DNA from 3 places in the Leisingera sp. ABM4_101 genome. Region 2 is predicted to be linked to each of the others. Evidence: riboswitches for the same ligand, from Rfam matches in the RefSeq annotation. Region 2 holds a riboswitch; each other region holds the start of a gene.
What was found. A riboswitch is a leader RNA that binds a small molecule or an ion and turns the genes downstream of it on or off. The one in region 2 is predicted to bind thiamine pyrophosphate.

Region 1 (7,566 bases), on a different contig from region 2:
AGGTTCTGCGGGACCTCAGCCTGACGCTTGGCGAGCGGCGCATCGGCGTCGTCGGCCGGAACGGTTCCGGCAAGTCGACACTGGCCCGCCTGATCGCGGGTCTGGCGGTGCCGGCATCCGGCACGGTGCGGATCAACGGTAAAAATCTGGCCAAGGACCGGCGCGCGGCACTGAAGGAAGTCGGCATCCTGTTCCAGAACCCGGAACATCAGATCATTTTCCCGACGGTCGGTGAAGAAATCGCCTTTGGCCTGGAACAGCAAGGGCTCAGCAAGACCGAGGCCGCTGCTGCAAGCGCCGCCGTCCTTGAACGGTTTGGGCTGGGCCATTGGCAACAGGCCTACATCAATACCCTGTCGCAGGGCCAGAAGCACCTGGTCTGCCTGATGGCGGTGGTCGCCATGGCGCCCCGGCTGCTGGTGCTGGACGAACCCTTTGCAGGACTGGACATACCGACCAAGGCGCAGCTCAACCGGTATCTCAAGTTCTATCAAGGCACCCTTTTGCACATCACCCACGACCCGTCTGACCTGGCTGGCTACGCGCATCTGGTCTGGATCGACCAGGGCAGCGTCCGGATAGCCGGACCGCAGGAAAACGTGATGGCTGCCTACAAGGACGCAATGCACTGCCAGGGGGATGCCGATGATCTCGCTCACCTCTCCGGTTAGGACACGGGCGCACAGCTGGCCGGCCTGCGCCAAGCTGGCGTCATTGGGAGCGGCAACTTTTGCCCTTTTTCTGATCTCTGATCTGCGGCTGCTTGCGGCTGCCCTTTTGCTGATGGGCGGCCTCTACGCGCTGCCAGGGCTGCAGTTTTTCCGGACCGGGATGGTGCGTTTGCAAGTGCTGTGGCCCTTTCTGGCCATTCTCGCCATCTGGCATGTGGCGACCGCAACTTACAGCGAAGGCGCAGAGATCATAATGCGCCTGCTGACCGCGGTCGGACTTGCCAACCTGGTCACCATGACCACTGCCCTAAGCGAGATGATCGAGGTCATCCGCTGGCTGGCCGCCCCGCTGCGCCGGCTCGGCCTGAACACGCGGGCTCTGGAGCTGGCAATCGCCCTGGTGATCCGCATCCTGCCAACCCTCATCAACAACGGCCAGCGCCTTACTGAGGCCTGGCGCGCCCGCTCGCCGCGCCGTCCCGGCTGGCGGGTGGTTGTCCCTTTCACCCTGCTCGCTCTGGACGATGCCGACCACCTGGCCGAAGCGCTGCGCGCCCGCGGCGGCATCCTGGAAACCAAGGAGACCTGACATGGAACGCAATGTCGTCCTCATCGCGCTGTTCACAGCGCTCATCGCTGCCCTGGGCCTGGTGCCCAAGCTGACCCTGGCCAGCGGCATTCCGATCACCGCGCAAAGCATGGGGATCATGCTGTGCGGAACCGTGCTCGGCGCCAAACGCGGCGCGCTGGCAGTGCTGCTGTTTGTGGTCCTAGTGGCTGCCGGCCTGCCGCTTCTGGCAGGCGGCCGCGGCGGCCTGGGCGTGTTCACCACCCCCTGGGCCGGCTTTTACTACGGCTTCCCGGTTGCGGCCTTTGCTGCCGGTCTGGTGATGGAGAAATGGACATCCGGCAATGTCACCGTCATCGCTGCAGTTGCCGCCGTCGCGGGCGGCATCGGCGCGCTCTACCTGGTGGCGGTCCCCTATTACATGGTGATGAAGCCCGCGGGCTTCGGCGAAGCGCTGCTGACCGCCATGGCGCCTTTCATGCCCGGCGATCTGATCAAGGCGGTTCTGGCCGGCCTGATCACCGGTGCGCTATACAAGGCCCGCCCCTCCAGCGTGCTGTCGCGCGCCTATGCTGCCTGAGTTCGAACAACTCCTGTCAAACCGCCGGTCGGTCCGGGCCTATACCAGCGCCCCGGTCCGCCGCGCCACGGTGGAGCGGATTTGCGCCGCCGCCCGGCAAGCCCCCAGCGGCGCCAATCTGCAGCCCGGCACCTTTCACGTGCTGTCCGGCGCCACCTTGTCTGCGCTGACCGCGGAACTGGCGCAGGCCGCCGCTGAAAACCGCCCTGCGGACAGCGAATATTCCTATTTTCCCAGCCCAATGCCCGCTGAGCTGAAGGACAGGCAGCGCAAGGCCGGATATGCGCTTTATGCTTCCCTCGGCATCGGCCGCCGCGACCTTGCCGGGCGGCGGCAGCAATTTGCCCGCAACTACGCCTTCTTCGGCGCGCCTGTCGGGGTGGTTGCCACAATCGACCGGCGGATGGGCAAAGGGTGTTTCATGGACCTTGGCATGGCCATCATGAGCTTTCTGCTGGCGGCAGAAAGCCACGGTCTCGGGGCTACCGGGATCGGTGCCTTGGCCAACTACGGCCGGCTTGTCCATCGCCATCTTGAACTGCCGAAACAGGAACTTGTGGTCTGCGGCATTGCCCTGGGCCACCCGGATCGCCAGGCCGCAGTCAACCAGTTCCGCACGGAACGGCAGCCGCTGGACGCTTTCACAACCTTCCGCGGCTTTGAAAACGAGGACACCGCATGACCATGGCTTCTGCAGATCCAGGACCGCACCCCGTCACCCGCGCCGAATGCGACGCGGCGCTGCCCGCCATCCTGGCGGCCCCCAAGGACGGCGCGGCAATCGAAACCCTGTGCTTCCGCCCCGGCTATGGCGAGCGTGTCTTCCCTGCCAGCCTCCAGCTGTCGGCAGCCCGCGGCATTGAAGGGGAGCGCTGGCTGAAAGCCCCGTGGCTGACACTGTCCGACGGCAGCCCGGACCCGCGGATCCAGGTGTCTATCCTGCCCAAGCGGGTGGTGGACCTGTGCTGGCGCGACCGCAAGAACACAGTGCATCCAGGCGACACGATCGTCGCGGATCTGGACCTGAGCGAAGCCAGCATGCCTGTTGGCACCCGGCTGCAAATCGGCAGCGCAGTGGTCGAGGTTTCGGATAAGTTCAACACGGCCTGTGTGAAATGGCGCGACCGCTACGGCGCCGAAAGCCTTGCCTGGATCAATCACCGGCCGCACCGTCCCCTGCGCCTGCGCGGCGTGCTGTGCCGGATCGTGGGTGATGGCGAAATCCGCGCCAGCGACCGGATCCGCAAACTGCCCTAGGCTCAGGCCTGCAAAAGCAATGCGCTGCCCAGCCCGCCGGCGGATGCGATGGCCGCAAGGCCGGTGCCGCCGCCCGCCGCCAAGTCGTGGAACAGCCGCACGGCCAGGATCGCGCCCGAAGCCCCGATCGGATGGCCGCGCGCCAGGGAGCCACCGTGCCGGTTGACAATCTCCTGCGGCAGTCCCGCCCCCTGCTGGCAGGCAATGGCTTGAACCGCAAAGGCCTCCATGACCTCCGCCGCGGCAAGATCGCGCGGCGTCAAATCAGCCTGACCAAGCACCGCAGCCACAGCGGGGACCGGTGCGAGACCCGGCTGCGTTGGATCCGCGCCCAGGGTGGCACCAGCCAGCACAGCTGCAGCGGGACCCGGATGCCGCCGGGCGATCTTTTCCGAAACCATCAGCACAAACCCCGCGGCATCCGCAGCAACGGCCATGTTCGCTGCAGTGATGCTGCCGCAAACCGGCCGGGCCCGCGCGCACAGCCGGGGTGCCAGTGCCCGGCTGAAACTATCCTGGCCAAGACCTGCAACCGGGGTGATCTCTGCTGCCAGCCGCGGTCTTGCAGACAGGGCCTTGGCATGGCTGTCCTGCGCCCAGGCGTCCTGGTCATCGCGGCTGATTTTCAGCTGCTGCGCCAGCGCCTCTGCCGCTTCCGCCATGCCAGGGTCGCGGTCCGGCCAGGGGGTAAAGAGCGCCTGATCATAGGCCTCTGGCGGGCGGCCATCGGCAAAGGTGTGCATCCGGACCGGGCGGCGGGAATAGCTTTCGGCACCGCCGGCAATCACCACATCATGCAGCCCAGCACGGATCATCGCATCGCCAAGGATCACCGCATCCAGCCCGCCCGCGCATTGCCGGTCCAGGCTCAGGCCCGCAACACGCTCCGGCAGCCCCGCTGCCAGGGCGGCAATACGGGCAGGATTGCCCCCCGCTCCCAGGGCATTTGCCAGCACCAGCTCGCCTGCCTGCTCCGGTGCCAGGCCTGCCCTGGCCAGCACATCCTTGATCACAGGCGCCGCCAAATCATGCGGCAGACAGGCCCTGAAAGCGCCATTGCGCGGCGCAACCGCGCTGCGGCAGGCAGCGATTATAAAACTCCGGCTCACAGCACCCCCTCCTGCCACATCCGGGCAAGACGCTGCAGGTCCGGCTTCCCGGCCGGCAGCAGCGGCATCCTGTCTGTCTTGCGGATTTCCCGCGGCACAGCAGCGTCTCCCAAGGCAGCCCGGCAGGCCTTGCGCAGTGCGGCCCCGCTGCCGCCGCCCTGCACCACCGCCACGATCCGGTGCCCGCGCAGCGGATCTTCCAGCGCCAGCACCGCCGCAGCAGCAACACCGGGTTCCGCCAGCAGAACTGCCTCGACCGCCTCAGGAAAAACGTTCTGGTCCGCGACCGTCACCATACGGCTGCGCCGCCCCCGCAGGTACAAGTATCCGCCAGCATCCAGCACCCCGATTTCCCCGATTGACAGGAACCCATCGTCCCAGGCCGTCAGATCGCTGCTGCCTCCTTCATAGCCTTCAAACAGATACGGGCTTCTCACCCAGATCTCCCCGGCCTCCCCCGGCGCGCCGCCACCGCCAATCCGCACTTCAACCCCGGGATAGGCCTTGCCCACCGATCCTGGCGGCGTGCTGCCATCTGATACAGAGATGAAACTGGTCTCGGACGCGCCAAAGAACTCCAGCACCTGCGCCCCCGGAAACCGGTCCGCCAGGGCATTGCGCAGGGCCTCATCGAGCTTGCCACCGCCGCACATCACATGCCTGACGCCTTCGAAAACGCCCTTGGCTGCGCCGGTCAGCAGGCGCAGCTGGCTGGGCGTCGCATATAGCACTGTCACCCCGAATTGCCGGACCGCGGCGGCCTGCTGCACTAGGCTTTGCCTGGACAAAACCGCCAGCCCGCAACCCTGATGCAACGCTTCCACTGCCGCATACAGGCTGAGCGAATGCCCCAGATGCCCAAGCACGGCATAGACATCCTGCGGCCCTGCCGCCAGCAGCCGCGCATTGACAGCAAAGCTGGCGCGCCAGCTGGCCGGGCGGCGGCGGATCAGCTTTGGCGCTCCAGTCGAGCCGGAGCTTTCGCAATAGACCCGCTGCTTTTCGCCCGGCCCGTCCTGCAGCGGCCTGGAAGCCTGCGGCCCTGCCCGGAACGGTATTTTGCGGCCGATGCACCTCAACAGCACTTCAACACCCGCAGCCTCTGGCGTCAGGACGCGTGCAGATGGCGCAACTTGAAAACAATCCTCATCTCCTGCCACGGCAGCGCGCTTCCTTTCTGGCCTTCTCCTGCCCGGCGGCCTGCAGCCGGGACGGTGCCATCCAACTGAATTTTTCACCCAATGACCAGCGGTGCGGCTGGAAAAAACGGCGCCATCCCTGCGCGGCGTTGACGGAAAGCAGCGGCGTTGCTATCCAGCCTGCAACCGTTGGGGTGCCCCGTTTGGGGCTGAGAGGCGCTGATGCGCTAACCCATCGAACCTGATCCGGGCAATACCGGCGTAGGGAACGGTCTCAAACCTGAAGACGTATTCCGTATGCGGTGCCCTTAATTTTTTGGGGGGGGTGCCAATGGCCCATATTGCGTTGACTATTGCAGGATCCGACAGCGGCGGCGGCGCCGGGGTCCAGGCGGATCTCAAGACCGTGTCGGCGCTGGGAGTGTATGGCGCCAGCGTCATCACCGCAGTCACTGCCCAGAACACCCGTCAGGTCACGGCGGTGCATGAGATCCCGCTGGATGTGGTCGCCGCCCAGATCGATGCGGTACTCAGCGATTTGGATGTACGCGCCATTAAGATCGGCATGCTGGCCACGCCGCAGATCATCGAAACCGTCGCCAAAGCCATCGCGGACTATCCTGGCCCGGTTGTCCTGGACCCGGTGATGGTGGCAAAATCCGGCGACGCCCTGCTGGCGCAGGGGGCCGTGGACACGCTGCGCCGGGAACTGCTGCCGCGCGCAACCTTGCTGACCCCCAACCTGCCGGAGGCCGCAACCCTTCTGAACGAGGCACCCGCAGACAATCCGGACAGGATGGCCGCGCAGGGGCTAGCTCTTTGCCGCACGGGCGCCAAGGCTGTCCTGATGAAAGGCGGCCACAGCACCGGCAGCACCTGCCATGATTTTCTGATCTCGGCTGACGGTGTCATCGCCGAATTCACCGCCCCGCGCCTGCTGACGGCCAACACCCACGGCACCGGCTGCACCCTGTCCTCTGCCATTGCCGCGGGCCTTGCCAAAGGCCTAACGCTGGCCCAGGCCGCCACCGAAGCCCACGCCTACCTTCAAGGTGCAATTGCTGCCGCTGACGGGCTTGGGGTGGGCCAAGGCCACGGCCCTGTCCACCACTTCCACCGCCAATGGCCTGCCGCTTGCCGCTGACAGATCCGGCCGGCCAAACACCCTTCGCCCCCCGCATGTGAACACAAAGGAAACGCCTTCCATGAAAAGACTTGCAACCGTACTTGCCCTTCTGGCCGCTACCCCCGCCGCAGCCCAGGACAAGATGACCCTGCTTTTGGACTGGTTCATCAACCCCGATCACGGGCCGGTCATCGTAGCGCAGGAACAGGGGTATTTTGCCGAACAGGGTTTGGAGGTGGAGATCGTGCCGCCTGCAGACCCCTCTGCCCCGCCGCGCCTGGTGGCCGCCGGCCAGGCCGATCTGGCGGTTTCCTATCAGCCGCAGCTGCATCTTCAGATCCACGAAGGCCTGCCGCTGAAACGGGTCGGAACCCTGGTTGCCACCCCGCTCAACTGCCTGCTTGTCCTGGAGGACGGCCCGATCAAATCCCCCGCCGACCTGAAGGGCAAGAAGATCGGCTTCTCTGTTGCCGGTGTCGAAGAGGCTGTCCTTGGAACGGTTCTGGGCAAGCACGGCGTTACCCTGGACGACGTCGAGATGATCAACGTGAACTTCTCCCTGTCGCCTTCGCTGATGAGCGGCCAAGTCGATGCGGTGATCGGGGCTTACCGTAACTTCGAGCTGAACCAGATGGACATCGAAGGCCGCCCCGGCACCTGCTTCTATATTGAGGAGGAAGGCGTGCCCTCCTATGACGAGCTGATCTATGTTGCCAATCCCGAAACCATGGACGCAGGCAAGGTTGAACGCTTCCTGGCGGCAACCGAAAAGGCCACCCAGTTCATCGTCAACAACCCGCAGAAAAGCTGGGAAATCTTCTCGGGCACGTCACCTGAACTGCAAGATGAACTGAACGCCCGCGCCTGGACCGACACCCTGCCCCGCTTTGCGCTGCGCCCGGCCGGGTTTGACGCCGGCCGCTATGAACGGTTCGAGGCGTTCCTTCAAGAAAAAGGCATGATCAGCAGCACCAATGCGGTGGAGGCCATCACCATCGACGTGACCGCGAAATGAGCGCGGCTCCGGATTATGGCCGCGCTTTCGGGCTGATGCGGGCGGCGGCTGGCGATCTGTGGCGCGACTACACCCGCCATGCCTTTGTCGAAGGCCTGCGC
Region 2 (7,566 bases):
CTGTCGCAGTAGAAGATACGGGTGAGGCTTTCGGGCGTGATTTCCAGAAGCTTGCGGCCAAGGTCGATGGCCGGGTCATGGGTCAGCCCGCCGAACATCACATGCGGCAGGGTGTCGAGCTGTTCGTGGATTGCCTTGGTGATCACCGGGTTTTTGTGGCCGTGCATCATGCACCACCAGGACGACATGGCGTCGATCAGACGGGTGCCGTCGTCGAGCGTAATATAAACCCCCTCGCTTTCCTTCACCACAAATGTGGGCCCCGGTTTGGCGACGTTGGTATAGGGGTGCCAAAGGTGCTGCTGGTCGAATTCCAGCTGGCTGAAGTCTGCCGCGCTCATGCCGTCTCTCCTTTGGCCAGCGCCTCCTCGATCAGGTCCACCCGGATGCTGGCCTGAAAGGCCACCGCCAGCGCGTCGGAGGTCAGCTCCACTAGCACCGGCAGCCGCCCCAGATGCGCCACTTGGCCGAACTGGCAGATGGTTTCCTCCACCGCCGGTTCCGCGTCGCCGATGAAAGCAACGCCCACAACGGTGCAGCCCGCATCCCGAAGCGCTTTCAGCGACAGCAGCGTGTGGTTGATCGTCCCCAGCTGCGTCCGCGCACACAGGATCACCGGCGCTCGCCAGCGGGCGACGAGGTCGAGATACAGCATCTCACGGTTCAGAGGCACCATCAGCCCGCCTGCCCCCTCGGCCACCAGCACGCCATCGACTTTAGGCAAAGACAGCGCATCCGGGTCGATCTCCAAACCCTCGGCCTCCGCCGACAGATGCGGCGAGGCGGGCAGCTGCAGTAGGTAGCCCTCCGGCAATGCCCGACGGCCCGACAGGCGGGCCACTGTCTGGCTGTCGGTCTCCTCTTCCAGGCCCGATTGCACCGGCTTCCAATAAGCTGCGCCCAGCGCCTGCACCAGGCCGGCGGAAAAGATGGTCTTGCCAATGCCGGTGTCGGTTCCGGTGACAATCAGCGCGCTCATGCTGCACTCTCCATTTCCCGGGCGAGGTCTTCAAACATCCGGGTGATGACCCCTGCCGCCGTATTCAAAGTGATCGACAACCGCAGCCGCGAAGTGCCGCGGGGCACCGTCGGCGGGCGGATGCCGCGGATGTCATAGCCGCGGGCCTGCATCGCAGCGGCCAGCGCCATGGTGCGTTTGTCGTCGCCAATCACCACCGGCAGGATCTGGCTTTGAACCCCCTCCAGCCCGCAAAGGCGCTTGGCCTCGCCTTGGGCATGGGTGATCCCCTGCCAAGCCTGTTCCCGACGGCCCGGGTTCTGCTGAAGTTCCTGCAAGGCCGCCCGCACCAGTGCCGCGTTCAGCGGCGACGGGGCAGTGGCAAAGATAAACCCGCGGGCCTTGTTGATCAGCGTCTCGATCAGCACCCGCTGACCGCAGATCAGCGCGCCCGAGGCGCCCAGCGCCTTGCCGCAGGTGTGTAAGGAAAGGACGTTGGGGCGGTGGGCGATGCCTTGCGCCAGTCCGCGACCCAGATCGCCGAACACACCCGTCGAATGGGCCTCGTCCACCACCAGAACAGCACCGGTGACATCCGCCAGCGCAATAAGCGTCTCCAGCGGGGCGAGGTCTCCATCCATCGAATAGACCGCCTCAACCGCGATCCAGACCTGGCCTGCGCCGCCTGACGAGCGCCAGTCCTTCAGCACCCGCGCAGCGTCTTCCGCATCGCCATGGGCAAAACTGCGCGTCTCAGCCCGGCCCAGCCGCATCCCGTCATGGGTGCTGGCATGGATCAGCGCGTCATACAGCACCAGGTCGCCCTGCTGCGGCAGGGTGGAGAAGATCGCCTGATTAGCGTTGAAGCCGCCGCCCATGAACAGTGCCGCCTCAGTGCCGAAGAACTCCGCAGCCTCCGTCTCCAGCAGCTGGTGTTCCGCGTCATTGCCGCGCAAGAGGCGCGAGCCGCCTGCCCCAACCGGCACCCCGCGGGCCAGCGCATCGGCAGCGGCGGCACGCAGCACATCGCTGCCTGCCAGCCCGAGATAGTCATTGGAGGCAAAGTCATAACCGTCCCGCGGCATCAGCTGCCGGTAGCGCCCGCGCGAGCGCAGCGCTTCCAGCGATTTCTCATGCCTCGGAAAGGCGCTTGCCATCAGCGGCTGCCGTCGCAGCCTGCCGCCATCGCGGTGATGCCCAGACGGTCGAAGAGCTGCTGGTCCTTGTCCTCTTCCGGGTTGTCCGCGGTCAGCAGCGTGTCGCCCACAAAGATCGAGTTGGCACCGGCAAAGAAGCACATTGCTTGCATCTCGTCCGACATGTCGGTGCGGCCTGCGGACAGGCGCACATGCGATTTCGGCATCAGGATGCGGGCCAGCGCCACGGAGCGGACGAATTCGATCGGATCCAGTTTTTCGACATCGGCCAGCGGCGTGTCGGCAATCGGGATCAGCATGTTCACCGGCACCGAATCCGGATGCTCCTCCAGCGTTGCCAGTGCCAGCATCATGTCGATGCGGTCCAGCTGCTGCTCGCCCATGCCGACGATGCCGCCCGAGCACACCTTGATGCCTGCCTCGCGCACCCGGTTCAGGGTGTCGATACGGTCGGCAAAGGTGCGGGTGGTGATGATCTCAGAGTAGTAGCGCTCGGAGGTGTCGATGTTGTGGTTGTAGTAATCGAGACCGGCATCCCGCAGGCGGAACACCTGCTCTTCGTCCAACATGCCAAGGGTCATGCAGGTTTCCATGCCAAGATCCTTTACCCCCTGCACCATCGCCTCCAGCGCGGCCATGTCGCGGTCCTTGGGCGAGCGCCAGGCGGCGCCCATGCAGTAGCGGGTCGCGCCGCCTTCCTTGGCTTTCTTGGCCTCGGCGATCACCCGCTGCACTTCGATCAGCTTGGACGCCTGCAGCTGGGCGCCGTTCCTCGCCGACTGGGAGCAATAGGCGCAATCCTCGGCGCAGCCGCCGGTTTTGATGCTGAGGAGCTTGGATTTCTGCACCTGGTTGGGGTCGAAATACTGCCGGTGCACGCTGTGCGCCTGGAACAGCAAGTCCATGAAAGGCTTGTTGTAAATCGCTTCCGCTTCCTCGCGGGTCCAGTCGGTGCGGATGGGTGCAGCGTCCAGCATGCTGTCTCCTGTTCTCGTATACCTGACGGCCATGCGCGGATGGCGTTGCGGCGTTTTATAGATAATTTCAATGCCGCCGATCAAGCGCCAAAGCCGCGCTGCAGCGATTTGCCTCAATTCGGCACCAATATCGCCCGTAGATCACTGATATTAAATAAGAAAAATAATCTACAAAATTTTCAGTTGACGGAAGGCCCGCGCCTCCCCTACCCCTAAAGCCTCGCAGGGGAGTCCCGCCCAAGGGACTGAGAGGCGTCATGGTGCGGGGCATCCCGGACCGGCGGCGCGACCCTTTGAACCTGACCCAGTTGATACTGGCGTAGGAAGCAAGAAGCATGGCGCGGCGCCCCGGCCCCAACCCGTGTTTCGGACAGGCAGCATGCGTGCACCGGCCGTACACCGGCTGTACACCCCCCTGCCCGTTTTCCTCCGTCCCGGCTCAATTGGTGTTTTTGAACCGAAGGCCCGTAGGAACACCAGATGAACGTCCCCAACCCCAAGATCACCACCGGCGCATTGCCCGCATCGCGCAAGATCTACGTCAGCGGCGAGGTCCATGAGGACATCCGCGTGCCGATGCGCGAGATCGCCACCCACCCCACCGCGGGCGAGGCGCCGCTGCCGGTCTATGACAGCTCCGGCCCCTATACCGACCCCGATGTGCTGACTGACATCCGTGAGGGTCTGCCACAGCTGCGCCGCCAGTGGACCCTCGCCCGCGGCGACGTTGAGAGCTACCAGGGCCGCGATGTGAAGCCCGAGGACAACGGCTTTGTCGAGGGCGACCGGCTGGTGCCGGAGTTCCCGGTGAAACCTGCGCCGTTGCGCGGCAAGGACGGCAAGGCGCCGACCCAGCTGGCCTATGCACGGGCAGGCATCATCACGCCGGAGATGGAATACGTCGCGATCCGCGAAAACCAGCTGCGCGAGCTGTCGCCCTGCCATGCAAACCGCGACGGCAATGACTTTGGCGCCAACATCCCGGACTACGTGACGCCGGAATTCGTGCGCCAGGAAATTGCCGCGGGCCGCGCCATCATTCCCGCCAACATCAACCACCCGGAAATCGAGCCGATGATCATCGGCCGCAATTTCAAGGTGAAGATCAACGCCAATATGGGCACCTCTGCCGTCACCTCCTCGATGGAGGAAGAGGTGGACAAACTGGTCTGGGCGATCCGCTGGGGCGCCGACACGGTGATGGATCTGTCCACGGGCCGCAACATTCACAACACCCGGGAATGGATCGTGCGCAATTCGCCGGTGCCGATCGGCACCGTGCCAATCTACCAGGCGCTGGAGAAGGTGAACGGCATCGCCGAGGACCTGACCTGGGAAGTGTTCCGCGACACGCTGATTGAGCAGGCGGAACAGGGCGTCGATTATTTCACCATCCATGCGGGTGTACGGCTGCACATGGTGCCGATGACGGTGAACCGGGTGACGGGGATTGTCTCGCGCGGCGGCTCAATCATGGCCAAGTGGTGCCTGCATCACCACAAGGAGAGCTTCCTCTACGAGCATTTCGAGGAAATCTGCGACATCTGCCGCCAGTATGACGTCTCCTTCTCGCTTGGCGACGGGCTGCGCCCCGGCTCCATCGCGGACGCCAATGACGAGGCGCAGTTTGCCGAGCTGGAAACCCTCGGTGAACTGACCAAGACTGCCTGGGCCAAGGACTGCCAGGTGATGATCGAAGGGCCGGGCCATGTCGCCATGCACAAGATCAAGGAGAACATGGACAAGCAGCTGGAGTGCTGCCACGAGGCGCCGTTCTACACGCTGGGGCCGCTGACCACTGACATCGCGCCGGGCTATGACCACATCACCAGCGGTATCGGTGCGGCGATGATCGGCTGGTTCGGCTGCGCGATGTTGTGTTACGTGACGCCGAAGGAGCACCTGGGCCTGCCCGACCGGGACGACGTGAAGACCGGTGTGATCACCTACAAGATCGCCGCCCATGCTGCCGACCTCGCCAAGGGTCTGCCGGGCGCCCAGCGCCGCGACGATGCGCTGAGCCGGGCGCGCTTCGAGTTCCGCTGGGAGGACCAGTTCAACCTGTCGCTGGACCCGGACACCGCGCGCGAATTCCACGACCAGACCCTGCCGAAACAGGCGCATAAGGTCGCCCATTTCTGCTCCATGTGCGGGCCGAAATTCTGCTCGATGCGGATCAGCCACGACATCCGCTCGGAAGCGCAGAAAGAGGGCATGGAGGCGATGGCCGCCAAGTTCCGCGAGGGCGGCGAGCTGTATGTGCCTGCTGCCGAAGCTGCGGAACCGGCGGAATGATCACCATCGCAGGCGCGGGCCTTGCCGGTCTCGCCTGCGCCTATGAACTGGCGCAGCGCGGGGCGGCAGTCACCGTCTATGAGAGGGGCGAAACCCCCGGAGACAGCAGCGTCGCGCGCTTTGCGGGCGGCATGCTGGCGCCCTGGTGCGAACGCGAAAGCGCCGAGGAGGAGGTGATCACCCTCGGCAGCCGCGCCTTCGATTGGTGGGCCAAGGTCACGACCGTCCACAGGCGCGGCACGCTGGTGGTGGCGCCTGCCCGCGACCGGGCGGAGCTTACCCGCTTTGCCCGCCGCACCACCGGTCACCGGGGTGTGGACGGGGTGGAGATTGGAGAGCTGGAACCGGCGCTGGCGGGACGGTTTGCGCAAGGGCTGTTCTTTGAGCAGGAAGCGCATCTGGACCCGCGGCGGGCGCTGCGGGACCTGAGCGCCAAGGTGCAGGAACTGGGGGTCGGGATCCGCTATGGCGCCCCCGCCCCGGGCCGGGTCACGCTGGATTGCACCGGGATGGCGGCGCCGCTGCCCGGATTGCGCCCGGTGCGCGGCGAGATGGCTATCCTGCATTGCCCGGAGGTGGAGATCCGCCGCACTCTGCGCCTGCTGCACCCGCGGATGCCGCTGTACCTCGTGCCGCGCGGCGACGGGCATTTCATGATCGGCGGCACCATGATCGAGAACAGCTCTGACCGCGCCATCAGCCTGCGCTCGCTGAGCGAGCTTTTGAGCGCGGCCTTTGCCCTGCACCCGGGCTTTGCCGAGGCCGGCGTGGTGGAAACCGGCGCGGGCCTGCGCCCGGCCTTCCCCGACAACCTGCCACGGCTGACTGATCAGGACGGCACGCTTTACCTCAACGGGTTGTACCGCCATGGCTTCCTGCTGGCGCCCGCGATGGCGCAGCAGGCCGCAGACCGATTATTACCGGAGACCACGGATGAAGATCATCGTAAACGCCAAACCGCATGAGGTGACGGGACCCACTCTGGCCGCCGCACTGGAGGAGCTGGGGTTTACCAGCCCCGCTGTCGCCACGGCGCTGAACGGCGCCTTTGTCGCCCGCGGCAAGCGCGGCGATGTGCAGCTGGCCGAGGGCGACCGGCTGGAAGTTCTTGCGCCGATGCAGGGAGGCTGAGATGCAGTTCTACGATACAGAGATCACTTCGCGGCTGCTGCTGGGCACGGCGCAATACCCCTCCCCTGCCATTCTGGCAGAAGCCATTGAAGCCAGCGGCACAGAGATCATCACCGTGTCCCTGCGCCGGGAAACCGCAGATGGCTCCGGCGCCGGCTTTTGGCAGAGCCTGCGCGGCGCCGGCTGCCGCATTCTGCCCAACACGGCGGGCTGCCATTCGGTGCAGGAGGCGGTGACCACTGCCCATATGGCGCGGGAGCTGTTCGGCACCCCTTGGATCAAGCTGGAGGTGATCGGCCATTCCGACACGCTGCAGCCGGATGTGTTCGGGCTGGTGGAGGCCGCGCAGGTGCTGAGCAGCGAAGGGTTCCAGGTGTTCCCCTATACCACCGATGATCTGGTGGTGGGCGAAAAGCTCTTGGACGCGGGCTGCGAGGTGCTGATGCCCTGGGGCGCGCCGATCGGCTCCGGCCAGGGGATGCGCAACCCGGATGCGCTGCGGGCGATGCGGGCGCATTTTCCGGAGGTGCCGCTGATTGTGGACGCCGGCATTGGGCGCCCTTCGGACGCGGCCCAGGCGATGGAGCTGGGCATGGATGCGGTGCTGCTGAACACCGCGGTGGCCAAAGCAGGCGCCCCTGCGGGCATGGCCCGCGCAATGGCGCTGGCGGTTGAGGCCGGGCGGCTTGGCTATGAGGCCGATCCGATGGAGCGCCGCGACATGGCGGTGCCATCGACCCCGGTTCTGGGCCTGGCGGAGTTTGCATGATGGAGCGTTTTTACCTGATCGTGGGCCATGTGGCCCGGCTGGAGCTGCTGGTGCCGCAGGGGGCCAGGCTGGTGCAGCTGCGTATCAAGGACGCGCCGGAAGGTGAGGTCCGCCGCCAGATCGCCCGGGCGCGGGATTTCTGCGCGGTGCATGGGGCGCAGCTGGTGGTGAATGACTACTGGCAGGCGGCGCTGGATCTGAACTGCAGCTTCGTGCATCTGGGGCAGGAGGATATGGATACCGCCGATTTCGCCGCCCTGCGCCGCAGGGGCGTGCGGT
Region 3 (7,566 bases), 3.0 Mb from region 2:
GCGAGCGCCGGGCCGGTACCGTCGGCTTCCCGCTGCCGGGGGTCGAGGCGCGGGTGATGCAGGACGGTGCAGAGGTGTCTGCTGGAGAGATCGGCGTGCTGGAGGTGCGCGGGGCCAATGTTTTCCAGGGCTACTGGCAGATGCCGGAGAAGACGGCGGAGGAACTGAAGCCGGACGGCTGGTTCATCACCGGCGACATGGCCAAGATCGACGCGGATGGCTATGTCACCATTGTCGGGCGCGAGAAGGATCTGATCATCACCGGCGGCTTCAATGTCTACCCTAAGGAAGTGGAGAGCCTGATCGACGATCTGCCAGGGGTTCTGGAAAGCGCGGTGATCGGCGTGCCGCATGCGGATTTCGGCGAGGGGGTGGTTGCGGTGGTGGTGCCGGAAGGTGACGGCACTAGTGCGGAGGCGATCACGGCGGCGCTGTCGGGGCAATTGGCCAAGTTCAAGCAGCCCAAGGAGATCATCCTTCTGGACGCCCTGCCGCGCAACACCATGGGCAAGGTGCAGAAGAAAGCCCTGCGCGAGGAATACGCAGGGCTGTTTGCTTGAGGGGCAGCGTCCGGCCCGGCGGGGAGGGCGTGTAGCGCCCGCCCCGTGGGGGGCGGGACGGGCGCTGCCCGCGCCGCATAGCGGCGCAGGCGGGTTAGTGAGCGTGGGCATGCGCCTCTTCCTCGCGCCATTCCCGCACCGCTTGCACCAGGATCTGGAACGCAGAGCTGAGGAACAGCCCGCCCATGATGCCGGCCACAATGAGGTCCGGCCAGCCGGTGGCGGTGCCCCAGACGCCAAGCGCCGCAATCATCACCGCCACATTGCCAATGGCGTCATTGCGCGAGCACAGCCAGACCGAGCGCACATTGGCGTCGCCGTCCTTGTAACGCGCCAGCAGCATGACCGAGATCAGATTGGCCGCCAGCGCCATGAAGCCGATCACTCCCATGATCTGCGCCTGCGGCACGCCAACGTAAAACACCTGATAGATAGTGGAGCCAAACACCCAGGTGCCCATCAGCAACAGGCTGATCCCCTTGCCCAAGGCGGCCAGCGCCCGGGTGCGTAAGCTGGCGCCGATCACCGCCAGTGAAATACCATAGGTCAGCGCATCGCCCAGAAAATCCAGCGCGTCTGCCTTCAGCGCCTGGCTGCCGGACATTTGGCCCGCCCCCATTTCCACCGCAAACATGCCGGCGTTGATGGCGATCACCAGCCAAAGCCTGCGTTTGTAGTCGTCCGACACCCCGTCGAACCTTGCGTTGTGATTGCAGCAGCCTGCCATTGCTCTTGTCCTCATTCCTGATTCGAGATCAATGTAGGTGCTCTAGTCACTAGAGCTTCAAGAGGTTCTTATCGTGTTTTCCATCGGTGCATTGTCCAAGGCCACCGGCGTCAAGGTGCCCACCATCCGCTACTATGAGGAAATCGGCCTGCTGCCGCCGCCGGGCCGCAATGCCGGCAACCAGCGGCGTTACGGGCAGGACGGCATGGATGCGCTGGGGTTCATCAAACACGCCCGTGACCTTGGCTTTCCGCTGGAGGATATCAAGTCGCTGATGGGGCTGGACGGGCATTTGGGCGATGACTGCGCCGAAGCCGACCGCATTGCCCGCAGCCAGCTGGCCAATGTCCGGGACCGCATCCGCAAGCTGGAGCAATTGGCCTTGGAGCTGGAGCGGATCAGCAATCTGTGCAACGGCGGCAGCGGCGGCTGCTGCAAGGTGCTGACGGCGCTGGGCGACCACAGTCAATGCGCCGGTGATCACGGCTGAGCGTCAGCGTTTCGGCCAGCTCCAGCGCGGCGGCTCCAGCTCGTCAATGCGGGTTTCACCAAATTCCTTCTGCAGGACTACGGACAGCGCCCCCGCGTCCTCCAGTTCCCGGGCCAGATGGCTGTTGTGGGAGACCACGATGATCTGACTGTCGCGGCTGGCGCGTTTGACCAGCCGTGCCAGCGGCGCAATCAGATCCGGGTGGAGGCTGGTTTCTGGTTCGTTCAGCACCATCAGCTCAGGCGGGCGCGGGGTCAGCAGCGCGGTGGCCAAGAGCACATAGCGCAGGGTGCCGTCCGACAGCTCCGCCGCCGACAAAGGCCGCAAGAGCCCGTGCTGCTGCATCTCCACCGCAAACAGCCCGCCCTGCAGCGAGACATCGACGCTGGCGCCCGGGAAGGCATCTTCGATGGCTGCGTCAAAACCCGGCCCGTCGCCGATTTCCCGCAGGGTAGCAATGGCGGCGGCCAGATCCGATCCATCCCCCGATAATGCGGGGGTGCGGGTGCCGACGGCGGGGCGCCGGGCTGGCGAGTCCCGGTCGGTGCGCAGGCTGTCATAGAAGCGCCAGCCACGCATCCGTTCGCGCAATGACAGCATTTCCGGCGCCTGCACCGGGTCGGCGGCATGGGTCATCATGCTGTCAAAGGGACGCAGGTCGCGCGACAGCTCCACCCGCCGGCCGCTGCCGTCCCGGCCCGTCACAACCGCGCCGCGGCGCTCGGCAATGCTGTTGGCGCGGCCCAGGCTTTCGCCGACCCAAAGCGCTTCGGATTTGATTTCGGGATCGTTGCCGAACATCGTCCGCGGCACCGGCGCGGGCAGGCCAAGGTCGACCGCATATCCGTAGTCTTCTGCCGAAAACCCCAGCTTTAGAGCCACAGCTCCCTTGCGCCGAGTGCCCTCAACGGGAACTTCGCCGCGCTTCATGCGGGCGCTGATGTGTTCCGGGCCGGCCCACAGTGTCGACTCCAGCCCGCCCTCACCTGCCAGTGAAGCGATGGCCCTGCCCTGGGCCACCTCCGCCAGCAGCCGCAGCGAACGGTAGAGCGAGGATTTGCCTGCCCCGTTGGCGCCGCTCACCACGGTGAGCTGCTCCAGCGGCAGGGTTGCATCGCGGATCGAGCGGTAGCCGGAGATGGCCAGGGTAATCAGCATGGCGAAGGACCGGATGTGAAAAGCGCTGTGCAAAACCTGCTTGGTTTTGCAGCGCTTCGCAACAGGTCCCGTCAGGCATCAACTGTTCAGCCGATATGGCCCTGGTTTTCGCCGATCTGGCCGCGGTGCAGCAGCAGGTGGTCCAGGATCACGCAGGCCATCATCGCCTCTGCCACTGGCACCGCGCGGATGCCGACGCAGGGGTCGTGGCGGCCCTTGGTGATCACCTCGGTCGCGGAGCCGTCCTTGCGGATCGACTGGCGCGGAGTGAGGATCGAGGAGGTTGGCTTTACCGCAAAGCGCACCACAACATCCTGCCCGGTGGAAATGCCGCCGAGGATGCCGCCGGCGTGGTTGGAGGAATACTCGGGTCCGTTTTCGCCCATGAAGATCTCATCGGCGTTTTCCGAGCCCTTGAGGCGCGCGGCATTCATGCCTTCGCCAATTTCCACGCCTTTTACAGCGTTGATCGACATCATCGCGGCGGCCAGGTCGGTGTCCAGCTTGCCATAGACCGGCGCGCCGATGCCTGCGGGGACATTGCGCGCGACAACTTCAACAACTGCCCCGACCGAGTCATGCGCCTTGCGCAGGGCTTGCAGGTAGTCTTCCCATTCCTGCACTGCGCCTGCGTCGGGGATCCAGAAATCATTCTTCTCAATTGCGTCCCAGTCGAACCGGCTGCGGTCGATCTCCAGCTCGCCCATTCGGGTCATGTAGCCCTTGATCTCCAGCCCGGGCGCCAGCGCCTTGATTGCTTCACGTGCAACACCGCCGGCCGCCACCCGCGCCGCGGTCTCGCGTGCGGAGGAGCGGCCGCCGCCGCGGTAATCGCGGTTGCCGTATTTCTGGAAATAGGTGATGTCGGCGTGGCCCGGGCGGAAGGTCTGGGAAATCTCGCCGTAATCCTTGGACCGCTGGTCGGTGTTCTCGATCATCAGCTGTACGGGCGTGCCGGTGGTCATGCCGTCGAACACGCCGGACAGGATCTTGACCGCGTCCGGCTCATTGCGCTGGGTGGTGTTCTTGTTCTGGCCGGGACGGCGCTTGTCGAGCCACTGCTGCAGCATTTCCGGCGCCAGCGGCACGTTCGGCGGGCAGCCGTCGACGGTGGCGCCAAGCGCAGGCCCGTGGCTTTCGCCCCAGGTGGTGACGCGGAAGAGGTGTCCAAAGCTGTTCATCGACATGAGGCGCGGTCTCCTTTGCGGGACGTGCTTAGCGGGCAGGGGCCTGTGCCTCAAGCGGATTCCTCTGCGGCAAAGGCGAGAGGGGGCGCTGCCCCCGCCGCCTGGGGCGGCTCCCCCGGGATATTTTCTGCCAGAAGAACACGGGATCGGCGCGGGCAGCGGTCCAGTTTGCATGGACCGTAGGTCCTGACGGGGCTTTGGCTTGTCTTTGCTGCGGCTGGGGCATAATGTTCGCGCCACCTCGGGGTGCGCGCAGGCGCTGAGATGACACCCGTTGAACCTGAACCGGATCACACCGGCGGAGGGAAGGTACTGGACAGCCTCCACCCTTGCCCAAAGCCGCAAAGGAGGATGGCATGAAACATCTTGCATTTGCAGCGGGACTGCTCGGCGCCTCGGCAGCCTTTGCCGAGACGCCCGAACTGGTCGTTTATACCTATGACAGCTTTGTTTCCGACTGGGGGCCGGGGCCTGCGGTGGAGAAAGCGTTTGAGGAAGTGTGCGGCTGCGACCTGAAACTGGTTGGAGCGGGCGACGGTGCTGCGCTTTTGGCGCGGGTCAAGCTGGAGGGCGCGCGGTCGGACGCGGACGTGGTGCTGGGGCTGGATACCAACCTGACCGCGGCGGCCAAAGAAACCGGGTTGTTTGCAGAGCATTCGGTCAGCGCCGAGTTTGCGCTGCCGGTGGAGTGGAACGACGCGACCTTTGTGCCTTATGACTGGGGCTACTTCGCCTTTGTGCACAACGCTGATGCCGCAGCGCCCGCGGACTTCAAGGCGCTGGCCGCCAGCGACACCAAGATCGTCATTCAGGATCCGCGCTCCTCGACCCCCGGCCTGGGCCTGCTGCTGTGGGTCAAGGCCGCCTATGGCGACGAGGCGCCGGAGATTTGGAAGGGCCTCTCTGACAACGTCGTGACCGTAACCAAGGGCTGGTCCGAGGCCTATGGCATGTTCCTGGAAGGCGAGGCCGACATGGTGCTCTCCTACACCACATCGCCCGCTTATCACCTGATTGCCGAGGAAGACGGCTCCAAGGCGGCAGCGGCCTTTGACGAGGGGCATTACATGCAGGTGGAAGTGGCCGGCAAGCTGGCGAACAGCGATCAGCCGGAGCTGGCGGATCAGTTCCTGGCCTTCATGGTGTCGGACGCGTTCCAGTCGATCATCCCGACCACCAACTGGATGTACCCGGCGGTGACCCCGGCGGCAGGCCTGCCGGAAGGATTCGGCACCCTGATCGCGCCGGAAAAATCGCTGCTGCTGAGCGAGACGGAAGCGGCAGAGGTGCGCGATGCGGCGCTGGGCGAATGGCTGGACGCGCTCAGCCAGTAAGCGCCTTTCCCGGTATCAGCGCTGCCTTTTTGGTGGCTGCGCTGATATTGGGGACGTTGGGGGCTGTTGCGCTCAGGGCTGAGGCCGGCACAGGGTTTGGCGCCAGCGACTGGGCCGCGCTGCGGTTCACCCTGACCCAGGCGAGCCTGTCGGCGCTATTGAGTGTTGGCCTCGCCATTCCTGTCGCCCGCGCGCTGGCGCGGCGGCGGTTTCCGGGGCGGCGCCTGCTGATTGCGTTGTTGGGCGCGCCCTTCATTCTGCCTGTTATTGTGGCCATCCTAGGCCTGCTGGCGGTCTTTGGCCGGGCGGGCTGGCTGAGCCAGGGGCTGATTTCCCTAGGGTTAGAGCCTGTTCAGATCTACGGACTGCACGGGGTGGTGCTGGCGCATGTGTTCTTCAATCTGCCGCTGGCGACGCGGCTGATCCTGCAGGGCTGGCAGGAGATCCCCGCCGAACGCTTCCGGCTGGCGGCGCAGCTGGATGCCGGGCCGCTGGCGATGTGGCGGCTGCTGGAAGGGCCGATGCTGCGGCGGGTGGCGCCAGGGGCGCTGGCGGTGGTGTTTGCCATTTGCCTGTCGAGCTTTGCGGTGGCGCTGACCCTGGGCGGCGGGCCGAAGGCGACGACCATTGAACTCGCCATATATCAGGCCTTTCGTTTTGACTTTGACCTGGGCCGCGCGGCGCTGCTGTCGGGTATCCAGCTGCTGCTGACCGGTGCCGCCGCGATGGTGGCGCTGCGGGTGTCGGCGGGTGAGGGCTTTGGTGCGGGCCTGGACCGGGCGGTGCGGCGCTGGGACGGGCAGGGCGGCTTGGCGCGCGGTTTGGACGGGTTCTGGATTATCCTGTCCGCGGCGTTTTTGCTGCTGCCGCTGGCGGCGATTGTGCTGGCGGGGATGCAGGGGCTGACAGATTTGAACAGCGGTGTTTGGCAGGCGGCGGGCAACTCCATTCTGGTTGCCGCGCTCAGCACCGTGATTCTGCTGATGCTGGCCCTGCCGATGGCCGCTGCGGCTGCTGCCGGGCGTAGCGGCATGAGCGAGCTGTCGGGTATCCTGGGGCTTGCGGCCTCGCCGCTGGTGATCGGCACCGGGCTGTTCATCCTGGTCTACCCCGTTGCGGACCCTTTTGCGCTGGCGCTGCCGGTGACAGCGCTGGTCAATGCGGTGATGGCGCTGCCCTTTGCCATGCGCATTCTGGTGCCGCGTGCACGGGAGGTGCTGGGGCGCTATGGCCGCTTGTCGCTGTCGCTGGACATGCAGGGCTGGGCGTTTGTCCGCCATGTCTACCTGCCGCGAATGCGGGCGCAGACCGGGTTTGCCGCAGGACTGGCGGCCGCCCTGTCGATGGGGGATCTGGGTGTGGTGGCGCTGTTTGCTGATCCGGAGTTCGCAACGCTGCCCTTGCAAATCTACCGGCTGATGGGGGCCTACCGGATGGAGGCGGCGGCAGGTGCAGCATTGCTGCTGCTGCTGCTGTCGATGGGGGCGTTTTGGGTTTTGGACCGCGGAGGGCGCTGGCATGCTGAGGCTTGAGGCCTGCCGGATCATGAATGGCGATTACGCGGTGGAAGCGGATCTGGCGATCGCGCGCGGCGCTTGCGTGGCTGTGATCGGACCCTCCGGCGCCGGGAAATCGACGCTGGTGGAGGCGATTGCCGGTTTCCTCCCCGTCACCCGCGGGCGCATTTTGTGGAATGGCACGGACCTGACCCGCCAGGCGCCGGGCAAGCGGCCGGTGGCGATGCTGTTTCAGGACGGCAACCTGTTCCCGCATCTGACCGTGGCGCAGAATGTGGCGCTGGGGCTGCATGCGAACTTGCGGCTGAACGCGGCGGAGTGGGGCCGGGTAGAGGCCGCGCTGGCCCGTGTCGGGCTTGACGGCATGGGCACCCGCAAGCCTGCGGCGCTGTCGGGCGGGCAGCAAAGCCGGGTGGCGCTGGCGCGGGTGCTGGTGCAGGGGCGCGACATTCTGCTGCTGGATGAGCCCTTTGCCGCGCTGGGCCCGGCGCTGAAGGCTGAAATGCTGGATCTGGTGGCAGAGCTGGCGCGCGAAAGCGGCGCCACGGTGCTGATGGTCAGCCATGACCCGAACGACGCTCGCCGGATTGCGG

Region 1: linked by a shared signal. The riboswitch ahead of thiD (bifunctional hydroxymethylpyrimidine kinase/phosphomethylpyrimidine kinase) and the one ahead of thiC (phosphomethylpyrimidine synthase ThiC) in region 2 are both predicted to bind thiamine pyrophosphate.
Region 3: linked by a shared signal. The riboswitch ahead of thiB (thiamine ABC transporter substrate binding subunit) and the one ahead of thiC (phosphomethylpyrimidine synthase ThiC) in region 2 are both predicted to bind thiamine pyrophosphate.

Annotation. Positions count from the first base shown of each region.
Region 1 covers NZ_JBSWTV010000003.1:49,706-57,271, forward strand. The annotation lists gene ACXAEK_RS22135 (energy-coupling factor ABC transporter ATP-binding protein) at 1-671, shown strand, start outside; gene ACXAEK_RS22140 (CbiQ family ECF transporter T component) at 646-1,260, shown strand; gene ACXAEK_RS22145 (biotin transporter BioY) at 1,262-1,819, shown strand; gene ACXAEK_RS22150 (nitroreductase) at 1,809-2,501, shown strand; gene ACXAEK_RS22155 (hypothetical protein) at 2,498-3,076, shown strand; gene ACXAEK_RS22160 (thiolase family protein) at 3,079-4,185, opposite strand; gene ACXAEK_RS22165 (AMP-binding protein) at 4,182-5,270, opposite strand; TPP riboswitch at 5,505-5,609, shown strand; gene thiD (bifunctional hydroxymethylpyrimidine kinase/phosphomethylpyrimidine kinase) at 5,656-6,468, shown strand; gene ACXAEK_RS22175 (ABC transporter substrate-binding protein) at 6,530-7,465, shown strand; gene tenA (thiaminase II) at 7,462-7,566, shown strand, end outside.
Region 2 covers NZ_JBSWTV010000002.1:3,647,008-3,654,573, forward strand. The annotation lists gene bioA (adenosylmethionine--8-amino-7-oxononanoate transaminase) at 1-341, opposite strand, end outside; gene bioD (dethiobiotin synthase) at 338-979, opposite strand; gene ACXAEK_RS19005 (8-amino-7-oxononanoate synthase) at 976-2,115, opposite strand; gene bioB (biotin synthase BioB) at 2,115-3,092, opposite strand; TPP riboswitch at 3,307-3,435, shown strand; gene thiC (phosphomethylpyrimidine synthase ThiC) at 3,573-5,387, shown strand; gene ACXAEK_RS19020 (FAD-dependent oxidoreductase) at 5,384-6,352, shown strand; gene thiS (sulfur carrier protein ThiS) at 6,321-6,518, shown strand; gene ACXAEK_RS19030 (thiazole synthase) at 6,520-7,287, shown strand; gene ACXAEK_RS19035 (thiamine phosphate synthase) at 7,287-7,566, shown strand, end outside.
Region 3 covers NZ_JBSWTV010000002.1:614,756-622,321, reverse strand. The annotation lists gene ACXAEK_RS03995 (malonate--CoA ligase) at 1-560, shown strand, start outside; gene ACXAEK_RS03990 (cation efflux transmembrane domain-containing protein) at 655-1,287, opposite strand; gene ACXAEK_RS03985 (MerR family transcriptional regulator) at 1,361-1,777, shown strand; gene ACXAEK_RS03980 (AAA family ATPase) at 1,781-2,935, opposite strand; gene aroC (chorismate synthase) at 3,022-4,122, opposite strand; TPP riboswitch at 4,355-4,446, shown strand; gene thiB (thiamine ABC transporter substrate binding subunit) at 4,479-5,456, shown strand; gene ACXAEK_RS03965 (thiamine/thiamine pyrophosphate ABC transporter permease ThiP) at 5,432-6,988, shown strand; gene ACXAEK_RS03960 (thiamine ABC transporter ATP-binding protein) at 6,975-7,566, shown strand, end outside.